Regions from separate parts of the Massilia sp. GER05 genome, predicted to be linked through region 1. Evidence: predicted binding sites of a transcription regulator. Region 1 holds the regulator's gene; each other region holds the start of a gene.
The links. The regulator sigma-54, encoded in region 1, starts transcription at its own class of promoters, with help from an activator protein. The targets are predictions, from matches to a motif close to TGGCANGNAANCTGCTTT.
Positions count from the first base shown of each region.

Region 2: a site for sigma-54 is predicted at 2,159-2,176, ahead of ACL58G_RS05530 (PEP-CTERM sorting domain-containing protein). Genes of this name have one in related genera too.
Region 3: a site for sigma-54 is predicted at 1,546-1,563, ahead of ACL58G_RS03405 (DVUA0089 family protein). Genes of this name have one in related genera too.
Region 4: a site for sigma-54 is predicted at 1,887-1,904, ahead of ACL58G_RS03700 (PEP-CTERM sorting domain-containing protein). Genes of this name have one in related genera too.

Region 1 covers NZ_CP178858.1:416,853-420,915, forward strand. Annotated here, with positions in the region: partial or broken gene ACL58G_RS01810 (enoyl-CoA hydratase/isomerase family protein) at 1-829, opposite strand, end outside; gene hpf (ribosome hibernation-promoting factor, HPF/YfiA family) at 933-1,292, opposite strand; gene ACL58G_RS01820 (RNA polymerase factor sigma-54) at 1,355-2,857, opposite strand; gene lptB (LPS export ABC transporter ATP-binding protein) at 2,860-3,654, opposite strand; gene lptA (lipopolysaccharide transport periplasmic protein LptA) at 3,651-4,063, opposite strand, start outside.
Region 2 covers NZ_CP178858.1:1,235,513-1,239,575, forward strand. Annotated here, with positions in the region: gene ACL58G_RS05525 (primosomal protein N') at 1-1,961, shown strand, start outside; gene ACL58G_RS05530 (PEP-CTERM sorting domain-containing protein) at 2,274-3,011, shown strand; gene ACL58G_RS05535 (dihydrolipoyl dehydrogenase) at 3,221-4,063, shown strand, end outside.
Region 3 covers NZ_CP178858.1:760,683-764,745, reverse strand. Annotated here, with positions in the region: partial or broken gene ACL58G_RS03415 (RtcB family protein) at 1-435, shown strand, start outside; gene rtcA (RNA 3'-terminal phosphate cyclase) at 460-1,488, shown strand; gene ACL58G_RS03405 (DVUA0089 family protein) at 1,596-2,216, shown strand; tRNA gene ACL58G_RS03400 (tRNA-Thr) at 2,290-2,365, opposite strand; gene ACL58G_RS03395 (ClpXP protease specificity-enhancing factor) at 2,387-2,860, opposite strand; gene ACL58G_RS03390 (glutathione S-transferase N-terminal domain-containing protein) at 2,951-3,562, opposite strand; gene ACL58G_RS03385 (cytochrome c1) at 3,653-4,063, opposite strand, start outside.
Region 4 covers NZ_CP178858.1:837,965-842,027, forward strand. Annotated here, with positions in the region: gene ACL58G_RS03690 (glycosyltransferase) at 1-564, shown strand, start outside; gene ACL58G_RS03695 (PEP-CTERM sorting domain-containing protein) at 753-1,664, shown strand; gene ACL58G_RS03700 (PEP-CTERM sorting domain-containing protein) at 1,975-2,871, shown strand; gene ACL58G_RS03705 (IS4 family transposase) at 2,995-4,063, shown strand, end outside.

The DNA.
Region 1 (4,063 bases):
CCGACATCATCAGCGGCGAGCGCTGGCGCAGCGTGGCCAAGGTCTTTTGCGCGAACGGGCTCCCATCCGTCTCCAGCGATGCCATCACGGCCGCGACGGAGTCCGCGCCGAAGTGGCGGTCGATCGCGTCGCGCTGCGCTTCCAGTTCGCTCGCGCCGGCCGGGAACGGCGCGGCGAACGCGCGGATCGCGGCGGGCAGTTCCGCGCCCGGCGTCGTCTCGATCAGCGCGCGCAGCGCATCCAGCTGCGCGCCCGGCACGAACACGTCGGCCAGGCCGACGTAGATCGCATCGGCCGCGCCGATCGTCACGCCCGTCACGCCGAGATAGTGGCCGAGGCGGCCCGGCGCGTGCGACAGGAAGTGGCTGCCGCCCACGTCCGGGAACAGGCCGATGTTCACTTCGGGCATGGCGATCTTCGAGCGCTCCGTCACGATGCGCAGGCCGCAATCCGGCCCGCCCTGCGCGATGCCCATCCCGCCGCCCATCACGACGCCATCCATCAGCGCAATGTACGGCTTCGGATAGAAGTGAATGAGGTGGTTGAGCGCGTATTCCTCGGTGAAGAAATCTTCCAGCAGCGGGCTGCCGGTCTGCGGCGTGGCGCGGCCGGCCTCGTGGAAAAAGCGGATGTCGCCGCCGGCGCACAAGGCCTTTTCGCTGCTGCTTCCGATGACGACGGCGTCGATCGATGCATCGTCGCGCCAGGCGAGCAGCGTGGCGGTGAGCGCACGGACCATGTCCAGCGACAGCGAGTTCAGCGCCTTCGGGCGGTCCAGGGTGACGATGCCGCTGCGGTTGGCAACCCGCGTCAGAACGTGTGCAGTCATGTCTCGTTGTTATTGAAATAATCAGAGCAGCATTGTAGCGCCCATAAAAACTAAAAGGGCGCCGATGCGCCCTTTACTCCTTGGTGCTACTGCACGCGTGGCATTACGCCGCGGCGGGCTCCTCCTCCCCACCTTCGGACATGCGCTTGATACACGCGTTGTCATGATCCTTGAGCATTTGCTTGTACTTGACGACCTGGCGGTCCAGGCGGTCCATCAGCATGTCGATCGCGGCGTATAGATCGTGCGCGGCACTGGCGACATGGACGATCTTGCCCGCGAGGCGCAGGTTGATCTCGGCTTTCTGGCGTTTTTCTTTCTCGGTGAGATTGTCGATGCAGAGGATGACGTGTGAGTCGATCACTTGATCGAAATGACGGGTGATGCGTTCGAGCTTGTTCTGTACGTATTCTCGGATGGCTGGAGTTACATCGAGATGATGTCCGCTGATTGTGAGATTCATACACACTCCTTTGAAGATGCACTGCCTGCCGTGCGCGCATCTGCGCAATGGGACAGTGTTTGTTACAAGGATTTGCGGAGACTGACGGGCGGGATTTTCAGCGCCTCACGGTATTTTGCGACCGTGCGTCGCGCGATGACCATTCCCTGTTCCCCTAGCATCTCCGCGATCTTGCTATCGGATAATGGATTCTTGGGGTCTTCTGCTCCTGTGAGTTGTACGATGAGGGCCCGTATTGCCGTCGACGATGCTTCGCCTCCCGCTTCGGTGGCAACGTGACTCCCGAAGAAATACTTCAACTCGAACATGCCGTGCGGGGTCAGCATATATTTCTGAGTTGTGACTCGAGAAATTGTGCTCTCGTGTAGACCTAGTGTATCAGCTATCTCACGTAAAACAAGGGGCCGCATCGCGACTGCGCCGTGGGAAAAAAAGTTGCGCTGCCGATCGACAATTGCCTGAGCTACACGCAGGATCGTGTCGAAGCGCTGGCGCATGTTCTTGATGAGCCACTTGGCTTCCTGCAACTGCGCGTTCATCTGCGCTTCCGATTTGCCCTGCTTCATCAGCGACGCGTACAGGCTGTTCACGCGCAGGCGCGGCATCACTTCCGGATTCAGCTGCACGCTCCAGCCATCCTTGGCGCGGCGCACGATCACGTCGGGCACGACGAAGTCCGACACGTCCGACGCGAACGCCGCGCCCGGATGCGGATTGCACTGGCGGATGACGGCCTGGGCTTCGCGCAGGTCTTCGTCGTCGCAATCGAGCGCCTTCTTCAGCTTGTTGAATTCGCGCTGCGCGAACCACGTCAGGTATTTTTCGACGATGACGAGCGCCATGCGCCGCGTCACCATCGGCACGCCGGGCATGCGGCGGATCTGCAGCGCCAGGCACTCGGCCGCGCTGCGCGCGCCCACGCCCGGCGGGTCCATGCTCTGCACCATGGCGAGCGCCGTGCGCAATTCGTCGAACTCGATCTCCAGTTCTTCCGGCAGGCGCGCATGGATGTCTTCCAGCGGTTCTTCCAGATAGCCGTTGTCGTCGAGCGCATCGACGACGAGTTCCACGAGCGCGCAGTCGCGCGCCGCGCAGCACGTCAGGCGCACCTGCTCCATCAAATGTTCGCGCAGCGTGACGGGGCTCGCTTCCAGCTGCGGGCGGCCGTCCTCGTCCTCGCCGCCGCCGCTGCCGCTGCGGCCGTATTCGCCCCAGTCCTCGCCGCCTTCGCCGCCGCTTTCTCCGCTGTCGCCGCCGGCGTCACCGCCTTCGCCATTGCCGCTCTCGGCGGGCGCACTGCCGCCTTCGTCGCCATTGCCCTGCGCGGCCGGCGCCTCGCCCGCCTGTGACGAGGACGGGGCACTGTTGATGGCGCCGTCGGCCAGCAACCGCACGGAGCGGTCGAGCGGATCGTCGAGCCGTTCGAGCAGCGGGTTCTCGCTCAGGACCTGCTCGATTTCCTGGTGCAGCTCGAGCGTGGACAACTGCAGCAGGCGGATCGATTGCTGCAGTTGCGGCGTCAGTGCAAGGTGCTGTGAGGTCTTGAGTTGCAGCGTCTGTTTCATGACTACATTCGGAAGTGTTCGCCCAGGTAGACGCGGCGCACCGATTCGTTGGCGATGATGTCGTCGGGACGGCCCGATGCCAGCACCGCGCCCTGGTTGATGATGTAGGCGCGGTCGCAGATGCCCAGCGTCTCGCGCACATTATGGTCCGTGATCAGCACGCCGATGCCGCGCTCCTTCAGGAAGCGCACGATGCGTTGGATCTCGATCACGGCGATTGGATCCACGCCGGCGAACGGTTCGTCCAGCAGCACGAAGCGCGGATTGGTCGCGAGCGCGCGCGCGATCTCCACCCGGCGGCGTTCGCCACCGGACAGCGACAGCGCCGGGCTCTCGCGCAGCTTCTCGATCTGCAGCTCGGCCAGCAGCTCGTCGAGACGTTCGGTGATGCGCGCCTTGGTGAGCGACTTGCCGTTCTCGCGCTGCAATTCCAGCACGGCGCGGATGTTCTCTTCCACCGTCAGCTTGCGGAACACGGACGCTTCCTGCGGCAGGTACGACAGTCCGAGCAGCGCGCGCCGGTGGATCGGCAGGCCGGTGATGTCGGTGCCGTTGATGTCGATGCTGCCGGCGTCCGACGGCACGAGGCCCACGATCATGTAGAACGAGGTCGTCTTGCCTGCGCCGTTCGGGCCCAGCAGGCCGACCACTTCGCCGCACACCACCTGCAGCGACACGTCGCGTACGACGAGCCGCTTGCCGTAGCTCTTCTGCAGTCCCTTGACGACGAGGGTGCTGCCGCCGCATTCGGCCGGCGCGGCCTGCGTGCCTGCTTCCATCGTGTGCGCCTCCGTCATTGCTTGCCTGCCGGAGCGGGAGCGGCGCCGGCGGCAGGGGCGCGGCGCGGCTGCAGCGTGATGCTGCCGCGGCCATTGCCCGGCTTGTCCGTGCCGTTGGCGTCGTTCAGGCCGAGCAGCTTCTCGTTGCGGTTATCGTAGGAGATGAATTCGCTGGCCATCTCCTGCGTGACCTTCTTGCCCTCGAGCTGGCGGATGACGGCCTTCGAGAACAGCTTCACGATGTCGTTGCGCTCGTCGTATTCGATGCGCTGGGCCTGGCCCTCGCCCCACAGGTCCGGGCCGCCATCGCGCTTCTGGCGGAAGGTCGCGAGCTTGCCGGGATTCGCGGTGAGGATGAAGGTGCGCCAACCGTCCGGCGATTCCTTGACCTCGGCGCGGTCGGACTTCAGGATCATGGTGCCGCGCG
Region 2 (4,063 bases), 820 kb from region 1:
GCCTGTTCGACTACCGCTGGGCATGCGAACCCGGCAGCGAGCCGGAAGTCGGGCAACTGGCGCTCGTGAACTTCGGGCGGCGCGAGGCGGTCGGGCTGATCGTCGCGGTCAAGCACGAGACGGACGTCCCGGCCGACAAGCTGAAGGATGCGCTCGCCGTACGCAGCCAGTTGTCTCCGCTGCCGGAGCGGTGGATCGCGCTGGCGCGCTTCGCCGCCGCGTACTACCACCGGCCGCTGGGCGAGGTGGCGATGCCGGGCTTGCCGAAGAATCTGCGGCTGTCGACGACGGTGGCGCTGGACCGGGCGCTGAAAAAACTGAACAAGGTCGAAGACGCCCACGATCCCACGCCGGCCGATATGCCCGTCCTGAACGCGGCCCAGCAGCAGGCGGCGGATGCGATCGGCGGCGCGCAAGGATTCAGTCCGCTGCTGCTGTACGGGGTCACGGGCAGCGGCAAGACCGAGGTCTATCTGCAGGCGTGCGCCCAGGTACTCGCGCGCGATGAAGACGCGCAGATCCTGATCCTGGTCCCCGAGATCAACCTGACGCCGCAGCTGGAAGCGAACATCCGCGCGCGCTTCCCCGGCGTGATGCTGGCCACGCTGCACAGCAGTCTTTCGGAAGGCGAGCGCATGCTGCACTGGCTGGCCGCGCACACGGGCCGCGCGCGCATCGTGCTCGGGACGCGGCTGGCGATCCTCGCGTCGCTGCCGAATCTGAAGATGATCGTGATCGACGAGGAGCACGACCCGTCGTACAAGCAGCAGGAAGGCCTGCGCTATTCGGCGCGCGACCTGGCCGTGTGGCGCGCGCGCCAACTGGGCATCCCCATCGTGCTGGGCTCCGCGACGCCGTCGCTGGAAAGCTGGCACCACGCGCAGACGGGCCGCTACCGCAGGCTCGAACTGCGCGAGCGCGCCGTGCGCGACGCCGTACTCCCGCGCGTGAAACTCATCGACATGGAGCGCGACAAGCCGAAGGAGGGCCTCACGTCGGCGCTGATGCAGGCGCTGCGCCTGCGCATGGAACGGGGAGAACAGTCGCTACTGTTCCTGAACCGGCGCGGCTATGCGCCCGTGCTGTGCTGCGAGGCGTGCGGCTGGATCAGCAACTGCACGCGCTGCACCGCGTTCATGGTCTTGCACCGGCCGGAGCGGCGGCTCCGCTGCCACCACTGCTCGCTCGAACTGCGCATTCCGCACGCGTGCCCGACCTGCGGCAACATCGATTTGCAGCCGCTGGGCCGCGGCACGCAGCGCATCGAGGAAGGCCTGCAGGCGCTGTTCCCGGACGCGCGCATCCTGCGCATCGACGCCGATTCCACGCGCCGCAAGGGCAGCGCGCAGGAGGCGTTCGACACGGTGCACCGGGGCGACGTCGACATCCTGATCGGCACGCAAATGGTCGCGAAGGGCCACGATTTCAAAAGGCTGACGCTCGTCGGCGTGCTGAATCCCGACACGGCGCTGTTCTCGCAGGACTACCGCGCCAGCGAGCGGCTGTTCGCGCAGCTGATGCAGGTCGCGGGCCGCGCCGGTCGCGCCGGACTGGAATCCGAGGTGCTGATCCAGTCGCGCTACTGCCAGCATCCGCTGTACGGCGCCGTGATGCGGCACGACTATGACCGCTTTGCCGGCAGCCTGCTGGAAGAGCGTCACCAGGCGGCGCTGCCGCCCTACATGTACCAGGCGCTGCTGCGTGCCGAGGCGCCCGAGCTGGCGACGGCGATCGAATTCCTCGGGGCGGCGCGCGACGCGGTGCCGTCGGACACGGTCGTCATCAACGAGCCGATCCCGATGACGATGACCCGCGTGCACAACGTCGATCGCGCGCAGCTGCTCGTCGAATCGAATTCGCGGCCGGCGCTGCAGGCGTTTTTGACCGAGTGGGTCGACGTGCTGCGGGCGATGAAGTCGCGGGTGCGGTGGTCGCTGGAAGTCGATCCTCTTGATATTTGAGGCATGTGCCGGTTTCCCTGGAAAAGAAAAGACGACGGCGTGGCTCTATTACCAGGGCACGCTCTGAGCGCAAAATGAAATGCCTTGTAATTGGATTTTACAATTACCCCGTCACTATCTGTCGAGAGTATTTACACTAAATCAGGAAGCGCCAAATCCAAATCAGCAAGCACTTGATTTCATTGAAAATTTAAAATTGGCATGGTAATTGCTGAATCTCAATTCGCAGTAAAGGGAGTCTTGATTACCAACCGAATGGAGAATGATATGTCTAGTGCACTGTATCGAGTCAAAAGAATGCTCGGATCATTCATGGTGATGCTGGCGACCCTGTTCGCGGCTCAGTATGCCTCAGCAGGTGCTGTTTTCCTGATCGGGAGCGATGCGATCGGCTTTCACGGCGACGCGAGTTTCGTCAATCCTGTCATCAACCAGCTTGCGGCCTCGGACCCTTCGAAGCCGGTTCTATTTTTGAACAACGTGGGGCGCACGTCGGTAAATTACACCGCAGGTACTGCCCTGATCGACTTCCAATCGTACGGGTTCCTGACAACGGCAAACCTTGCCAATTACAGCGGTGTGTACGTCGATTCACCGTATAACTGCTGCAGCGATGCCGGCCCGTTCATGACCCCTGCAGATAGCACGAAACTCGCTGCTTTTGTCGCGGCCGGTGGCAGCCTCGGCGTGGGTGACTATCAAGGTGATTCGTTCTGGGATGCCACTTTGGGCTTTTCCGGCAGCCCCGGCGTAACTGTTCCCGGCCCCACCTGCGTCGACCCCGGCGTTTCCACCGCATCCGGCCTCGCCTTCGGATTTGCGCCGTCGTATTCTGAAGGGTGCTTCGTGCATCAGGAATATGATCCCGCATTCTGGTCTGCCCATGGTTATTTTGCGCTGCAGGTGACGGACAGTGGCAGCTGGGTCACGATGGCGGCGGGCTTCGTGGAGCCGGGCACCGTGCCCGAACCGGCAACGCTTGGCCTGCTGAGTGCTGGTTTGATCGGCCTGGGCTGCGCGCGCCGTCGTAAATCCGCTTGCGTCTTGTAATATTCAAAGCGGTGAAAATCGCATAAAAGCCTGAAATCCATCGAAGACGATCTTTCCCCCCAGCATCCGTGATTCGGGGGGAAAGAGCCCGAATAGTAATCTGCAGCTTTTCCTTTGTTCCTCCCTGCATGCCCCGGCCTCGCGCTGTCGAGCCATCAGCGGAAACTCCGAAAATGGCGTATCGTCATGGGCGAACCAAAGGAGTGGAGATGCAAAAAATAATGGTCGACGTGGCCGTAATCGGCGCCGGCACGGCGGGGCTGGTCGCCTACCGCGCCGCGAAGGCGCAGGGGGCGCGGACGGTGCTGATCGAACGCGGCGTGTACGGCACCACGTGCGCGCGCGTGGGCTGCATGCCCAGCAAACTCCTGATCGCGGCCGCCGAGGCTGCCCACATGCTGCACCTGGCCCCCCAGTTCGGCGTCCATCCCGGGACGACCCGCATCGACGGCGTCGCCGTGATGGAGCGCGTGCGGCGCGAACGCGACCGCTTCGTCGGCTTCGTGGTCGACGGCGTCGACGCGATGCCGGATGAAGACAAGGTGCGTGGCCATACCCGCTTCGTCGATCCGCACACGCTGCAGGTCGACGACCACACGGAGATCGACGCCCGCCGCATCGTCATCGCCACCGGGTCCAGCCCCACGCGCCTGCCGACGCTGGAAAATGTGGGCCCCGGCGTGATCACGAGCGACGACGTGTTTTACTGGAACGACCTGCCGCGGTCCGTGGCCGTGATCGGCACGGGCGTCATCGGCCTGGAAATCGGCCAGGCCCTCGCGCGGCTGGGCGTGCGCACGCGCGTGTATGCGCGCGGCGGCAGCGTGGCGCAGTTGTCCGATCCGGTCGTGCTCAAGACGGCGTCGCGCGTGCTGTGCGAAGAACTCGACATCCATTTCCAGTCGCGCATCCTGAAAGCGGAACAGGACGGCGACGACGTCGTGCTGACGACGGGCCGCCACGACGAGGCGATCACGGAACGCTTTCAATACGTGCTGCAGGCGGCAGGCCGCACGCCGAACGTGCACGACCTGGGCCTGGAAAACGCCGGC
Region 3 (4,063 bases), 340 kb from region 1:
GTCATCAGGAAGCCGTTCGAGACGCACGTGGAAGCGGTGAACTGCCACCACAACTATGTGCAGAAGGAACACCACTTCGGCAAGGACGTGCTGGTCACGCGCAAGGGCGCCGTGTCGGCGCGCGAGGGCGAGCTGGGTATCATTCCGGGATCGATGGGCGCCAGGAGCTACATCGTGCGCGGCAAGGGCAACCCGGAGAGCTTCCACAGCTGCAGCCACGGCGCCGGCCGTACCATGAGCCGTACCGAGGCCAAGCGCCGCTATTCGGTCGACGACCAGGTGCGCGCCACCGAGGGCGTCGAATGCCGCAAGGATGCCGGCGTGATCGACGAGATCCCGATGGCCTACAAGGACATCGACGCCGTGATGCAAGCACAGAGCGACCTCGTCGAAGTTGTGCATACCCTGAAGCAGATCGTCTGCGTCAAGGGATGAAATGAGAGGATGAAAGGACATGGCATGATCGAACTGGATGGCGCGGCCGGCGAGGGCGGCGGGCAAATCCTGCGCAGCGCGCTGACGCTCGCCATGATCACGGGGCGGTCCTTCCGCATCCGGAACATCCGCGCGAACCGCGCCAGGCCCGGCCTGATGCGCCAGCACCTCGTGGCCGTGCAGGCGGCCTTGCAGGTGTGCGGGGGCGACGCGACGGGCGCCGTACTCGGCAGCCAGGACCTGACGTTCGTGCCGGGGCCGATCACCGGCGGCGACTATGAATTCGCCATCGGCACGGCCGGGAGCTGCACCCTGGTGCTGCAGACCGTGCTGCCGGCCCTGCTGAAGGCGGATCAGCCGTCGACCTTGCGGCTCGCGGGCGGGACGCACAACCCCATGGCGCCGCCCGTGCAATTCCTGCAGCGCGCCTGGTGCCCACGCCTGGCCGAGATGGGCGCCCGCATCGACATCCGCCTGGAGCGTTTCGGGTTTTATCCGGCCGGCGGCGGCATCGTCGTCGCCCGCGTGGAGCCATGCGCGCTGCTCCGGCCGCACATGTGGATGACGCGCGGCGAGCGCCGTGCCGCGTACGCCGAGGCGTTCGTGGCCGGCATTCCGGGACGGGTCGGGCAGCGCGAACTGGAATGCGTCGGCAGGGTCATGAACTGGGGCGAGGACCAGCTACTGATACGCGCCCTGCCGGCCGATCAGGGTCCGGGCAATGCCTTGATGCTGACCCTCGACTACGAACACGCGACGGAGGTGTTCTCGGCGTTCGGCGAAAAGTCCGTCACGTCCGAACAGGTGGCGCGCCAGGTCGTGCAGCGCGCGCGCAAGTACCTGATGTCGCACGCGGCATTCGCGGAATATCTTGCCGACCAGATGATGCTCCCGCTCGCGCTGGCCGACGGAGGGGGTTTTACGCTGGACGAGGTGTCGATGCATGCGCGTACCAACGCACAGGTGATCGAGACGTTCCTGCCTGTGCGGTTCACGTTCGATCGGCTTGATGGTGTCGACCGCTGTACGGTAATGCGCAATGATGTCGGATAACTTTACATTCTCTGGACATAAAATAAATTCCCTATGTAAATCAATTGCATTTTTATGTGGCACAGGTTTTGCTGCCTTTTCCGGTGTCTACTGACCTGGGAAGCAAAATGAAATTGAGAACTTTCGCCGGCATGGTCGCGCTGGCCGCTGCGACGACTGCCGCACACGCAACCAACCTGTCCTTCACGGGGGCGTTCAGCCATGACAACGACGTGCAGCGGTTTACGTTCACGGTGAGCGGCACGTCGACCGTGACCCTGCGCAGCTGGTCGTACGCCGGCGGTGTGAATGCGCTCGGCGATACGATCGCCCGTGGCGGCTTTGACCCGATCCTGTCGCTATTCGACGGTACGGGTGCCAGGCTTTACGAGCAGGATGATGCGGACTGCGGCGACGTCGCCGCCGATCTCATGACGGGCCGCTGCTATGACGTGAACTACAAGAGTGCGCTGGCGGCCGGGACCTACACGGTGACGGTCCAGCAGTTCAACAACTTCGCCGCCGGATTGAACCTGGCCGATGGCTTCGCGCGCGATGGCGTGGCCAATGAGAACTTCCGCAACGGCTTCGTCGACTCGGCCGGCGACAAGCGCGATGGGCACTGGGCATTCGATATCCTGAACGTCGACACGGCTGCCGTGACGCCGCCGGCGGGCGTGCCGGAGCCGGCATCGCTGGCGCTGCTGGGTATCGGTGTTCTCGGGCTGCTGCGCCGCAAGCGTTCGTAAGCTTCCCTGAACGCCCAAACACAAAAGGGTTACGTGCGTGAGCGCGTAACCCTTTGTTTTTACCGCTGAATCTTGGTGCCGGCTGCAGGACTCGAACCCGCCACCTGATGATTACAAATCAACTGCTCTACCTGATGAGCTAAGCCGGCAATGTGGCCAGAATTATACCCTTATTTGATCCGGGTCAACGTGGGGCGTCCACCTTTTTTGGGTGGTTCGTCGTCGTCGTCGGGTACATGCGACACCTCGGACGTCTTGGCCGGGACGGCAGCCAGGCCGGGAGCCGGGGCGGCTGCCGGTTCCGGTGCGGGCGGGGACAGGTCGGCGGCCGTCGTCGACACGTCGAAGGCCATGCCCTGGCCGTTTTCGTTGGCGTAGATGGCCAGCACGTTGTGGACCGGGATGTACAGCTCGCGCGAGACGCCGTTGAAGCGCGCCCGGAAGGTGATCGCGTCGTTGTCCATTTTCAGCCCGGAGGTCGCGCCGTAGCTGATGTTCAGGATGATCTCGCCCTTTTTCACGTATTCCATGGGAACCGTGGTGGCGGCGTCGACCTTGACGGCCAGGTAAGGCGTGTAGCCGCTGTCCGTGCACCATTCGTAAATGGCTCGCAGCAGGTACGGCTTGGTGGAGATGTCGGGCATGGTGTGATCGGAATGATGCGAGATGTTACACGCCAGTGTACTTCGATTCGCCTGCGGCGGCGTAAACTGGCGTGCAACGGAGGTGGCGCGTTAACGGCGCATCACCTTTTCGGACGGGGTCAGGGCTTCGATGTAGGCCGGACGCGAGAAGATGCGCTCGGCATACTTCATCAGCGGTGCCGCGGTCTTCGACAGTTCGATGCCGTAGTGATCCAGGCGCCACAGCAGCGGAGCAATGGCCACGTCCAGCATCGAGAACTCGTCGCCCAGCATGTACTTGTTCTTCAGGAACAGCGGAGCCAGCGTCGTCAGGCGGTCGCGGATTTCGGCGCGCGCCTTGTCGTGGCTCTTGTCGCCCACCTTGTTGCGCTCGTTTTCGAGCGTGTTGACGTGGACGAACAGTTCCTTTTCAAAGTTGAACAGCATCAGGCGGGCACGGGCGCGCATGAGCGGGTCGGCCGGCATCAACTGCGGATGCGGGAAGCGCTCGTCGATGTATTCGTTGATGATGTTCGATTCGTACAGAATCAGTTCGCGCTCGACCAGGATCGGCACCTGGCCGTACGGATTCATCGTCGAGATGTCCTCGGGCTTGTTGAACAAATCCACGTCGCGCACTTCGAAGTCCATGCCCTTTTCGAACAGGACCAGGCGGCAGCGCTGGGAGAACGGGCACGTGGTGCCGGAGTAGAGAACCATCATGGTTTATAGTTCCTTCAAGAAACAAAGGGGTGAAGCGCCAGGCGGCTCACCCCGAATAGACATTGCCCGCATTATAACCGGGCAATCAACTCACTTTACGTCTTTCCAATAAGAAGCATTCAACGACCAGGCAAGGAAAGCGAATAATGCGAGGAAAATCACGACGATCGCGCCCAGGCGCTTGCGAAAATCGCGCGCCGGTTCGGCCATCCAGTCCATGAATCCGACCAGGTCGGCCACCTGCGTATCGAATTCCTGCTGACTCAGGGTGCCCGGAGTCACCTGCTCGAAGCCGGCGAAGCGGTGCACGGTCTTGCCCGGCTCGTGCGGATCCGGTTCCTCGACCATCTTGACCGTACGCACACCCTGCAATTGCCACAGCACGTGCGGCATGGCGACGTTCGGCACGACCAGGTTGTTCCAACCGGTCGGACGGGCGTCGTCCTTGTAGAAAGTGCGCAGGTAAGTGTAGATGTAGTCGGGGCCGGAGCCCGCGCTCGA
Region 4 (4,063 bases), 420 kb from region 1:
TACGTCACGCTCGGCAGTTCCGGCCAGGGCCGCCTGCTGCCGCTCGTGCTGGAAGCGCTGGCGCCGCTGCCGGTGACGGTCATCGCCGCCACGGCGGGCACGATCGACGTGGCCAGTGCGCCGACGAATGCGTTCGTTGCCCCTTATCTGCCGGGCGACCTGGCGGCCAAGCGCGCCAGCCTCGTCGTCTGCAACGGCGGCAGCCCGACCAGCCAGCAGGCGTTGGCCGCCGGCGTGCCGGTGCTCGGCATCGCCAGCAATCTCGACCAGTTCCTGAACATGAGCGGCGTCATCAAGGCCGGTGCTGGCGCCCTTCTGCGCGCCGACCGCTTCCGCGCCAAGAAACTGACGCGCCAGGTGCGCGCAATGCTCGACGATCCGGCGCTGAGGGCAGGCGCCCGTCGCGTGGCCGACGCCTTCTCCAACTATCCGGCGGCGCAACGCATGACGGCGTTTCTGGAAGGCGTACAGGCATTCCATCGCCATGCACCGACCACTTACGTGGAGGCCAATTCCGTTGCAACCGAGAATCAAAAAAGTGCGTTAACGAACGCTATTCAGTGACTGTCGGAATTTTTTACAGCAGCCCTCCCCCCGAATCGGGTATTTTTTTGCATTTATTCATAAGTCGTTGATTTAGAACAGCAGAACAACTCCTGGCACGGCATTTGCATTAGGGTTGGCATAAGCCGCATCAATGAACATGCGGTTTAACCGAACAAACCTAACACGCATCCACTTTTGGAGCCTAAATGAAGAATTCGTTCCGCAAACTGATCCCGGTCGCAGCCGCCCTTGGTCTGGTCTTCGCCGCATCGTCGGCACAAGCATTCACCCTGCAAAATGGTGCTGGCGTAACGTACGCATCCAACGTGAATAGCCTGGACTGGAACTCCACCGGCAGCGGCGTTGCCAAAGGCATCGCCAACGGCGTGGCACTGACGCAAGGCAATCCCTTTAATTTCCTGTATCAGGCGAACCTGTCGTCCGTTAATGGCCAGACCACTGGCAACTTCCGCGGCAACCTGGATTCGACCGCGGATGGCGTGGCGAACGACTCGTCGGCTTTCGAGTTCACGATCGTGGCAAAGCTGAGCGAATACGTGAAAACGTCGTCGGCCGATCCGGTCAACAAGACGGTGAGCGCAACCTTCGGCCTGAACAACACCGTCGGCGCCAACAAAGTGGCGATCTTCTACGACACCAAAGCCAACGCCTTCACCAGCGCCGGCACCGGCTTCGACGACGGCGTCATGGTTGCCCTGCTGACCGTCGACCCGGCCAGCACGCTCTCCACGTTCACCACCAACGTCGTCACCGGCAGCGGCCTGGGTTCGACCAAGATGACGGCTTCGATCATGGAAAGCGGCGACTTCATCAACCAGAACTATCTGAAGGGTCTGACGAACGTGAGCTTCAAGTTCGATTCGAACCTGAACCTGCCGGCACTCGACTCGATGACCAGCTCGTTCCACTCTGGCGCCGGCGGCAACACGGACCTGTTCCCGGCGTACGGTGTGACGCCGAACGACCTGGTGTTCAAGGTCGACGGCGCGACCTCCGTCGAGAACGGCCGCGTGCCGGAACCGGCAAGCATCATGCTGCTGGGTATGGGCATGCTGGGCCTGGTCGGCGCCAAGCGCCGCCGCGCTCCGAAGGCCTGATCCGGACAGGCATCGGCATCACGAAAACCGCGGCTACGGCCGCGGTTTTTTATTGTGCGCAACTTTCTTTATGATATGACCGATTTCCTTCACGCATTCTTTCCCAAAAACATCTAAAAACTTTACGCAAGGACACATAAAAAATCGGAATTTTTTACAGTTGGCCTACCCCGGACGCAAGTTTTCGACGTAAGCTTTTGATTTATAAAGAAAAGAAAAGACTGGCACGGGGTTTGCATTAAGTAGGAACAAGCCCGCAGAACGCGGCGCCTATACCGAACAACTTAATAAGCATCCACTTGGAGCCAACATGAAGATTTCGTTCCGCAAATTGATTCCGGTTGCAGCCGCACTCGGTTTCGCATTCGCTGCATCGTCGGCACAAGCATTCACTCTGCAAGACGGTAGCGGCGGTGTCTACGCTACCAACGTGACCAGCCTGGACTGGAACTCGACCGGCAGCGGCGTCGCCAAGGGGATCCCGAGCGCTCAGCAACTGACCGTAGGCAAACAATTCGACTTCCTGTATCAAGCCAACCTGTCCGCCGTCAATGGCAGCACGACCGCCAATTTCCGTGGCAACCTGGACTCGACCGCAGACGGCGCCCCGAACGACTCCTCGGCTTTCGAATTCACGATCGTGGCAAAGCTGAGCGAATTCGTGAAAACGTCCAGCACGGCGGGCACCACGCTGAACGCCAGCTTTGGCCTGAACAACACCCCGGGCGCGAATAAGGTCGCCATCTATTACGACACCCAAGCCAACGCCTTCACCAGCACCGGCACCGGTTTCGATGACGGCATCATGGTTGCCCTGCTGACCGTCGATCCGAACGTCACGCTGTCGACGTTCACCACCGACAGCGCTACCGGCGTCGGCATCGGTTCGACCAAGATGACCGCTGCGATCCTCGAGTCGGGCGACTTCATCAACCAGGACTACCTGGCTGGCCTGACGAGCGTGACGTTCAAATACGACTCGAACCTGAACCTGCCGGCCGGCGACTCGCTGACCAACGGCTTCCACAAAGGTGGCGACGCCCTGTTCCCGGACTACAGCGTGACGACGGACGACCTGGTGTTCAAGGTCGACGGCGCCTTCTCGGTCGAAAACGGCCGCGTGCCGGAACCGGCAAGCATCATGCTGCTGGGTATGGGCATGCTGGGCCTGGTCGGCGCCAAGCGCCGCCGCGCTCCGAAGGCCTGATCCGGACAGGCATCGGCACCATGCAAAACCGCGGCCTCGGCCGTAATGCCGTTCAGTTAAGACTGAACGGCATTTTTATTTAATCGTTGTAAACGCCGGGCATCGCTGTTAACCTTCGTCGCCATGTTCGACGACACTCTGCATTTTCTGGCAAATCATCTTGAGGCTCCCGACTGGGCAAGGTTGGGGGAGCATTTGCCATACGAATGGATCGAGCAGGCCGTCATGAGCACGGAAGCGACGAGTATCCGGCATCGTCGCCTGCCTGCCGAGCAGGTTGTATGGCTGATGGTGGCACTGGCTTTGTATCGGCACAAATCGATCAGCGAAGTGCTGGATGATCTTGGTTTGGCGCTACCGGACGCGCAGACGCCGTTCGTCAGCAAAAGCGCTGCGGCCCAAGCGCGCCAGCGCGTCGGACCTGAGCCCTTGAAGTGGCTATTCGAGCGCTCGGCAAGGCATTGGGTGACGCAGGACAGGATGGCTTACCTGTTCAAAGGACTGCAGCTGTTCGCCATGGACGGGACGACCTTGCGCACGCACGACACTGCGGAAAATCGCAACCACTTTGGCGCCCAGAGCTACGCCAGCGATACGGTCGCCAGCTATCCGCAAGTGCGCGGTGTCACCCTCACGTCGCTGCCCACGCACCTGGTGCATAGTGCCGCGTTCGGCCCATACTCGACCAATGAAATGCTGTACGCAAAGCAGCTTATCGAGGCTATTCCGGATGAATCGCTGACGGTCTTCGATCGAGGCTTTCTCTCGGCCGAAATCTTGTGCGGCCTGACAGGCAGCGGCGCCGAACGGCACTACATCATTCCAGCCAAATCGAACACCAAGTGGGAAGCGCTCGAAGCCGAAAGCGACGATATGTTGGTGCGCATGCGTGTGTCGCCCCAGGCCAGGGCCAAGTGCGCAGAATTGCCCGAGTTCTGGGAAGCGCGCGCGATCACCGTCGTCGACGCACAGGCCCGCAAACGCATCCTGCTGACCTCGCTGCGCGACCGTCGTCGCTACAAGCCAAGCGATATCGCCGCCTGTTACGACAAGCGCTGGGGGATTGAAACGAGCTACCGGGAGCTCAAGCAAACGATGCTCGGCACGGCACTGACGCTGCGCTCGAAAACAACGGATGGCGTATATCAGGAAATCTGGGGAACGCTTATTGCCTACAACCTGATCCGGCTCG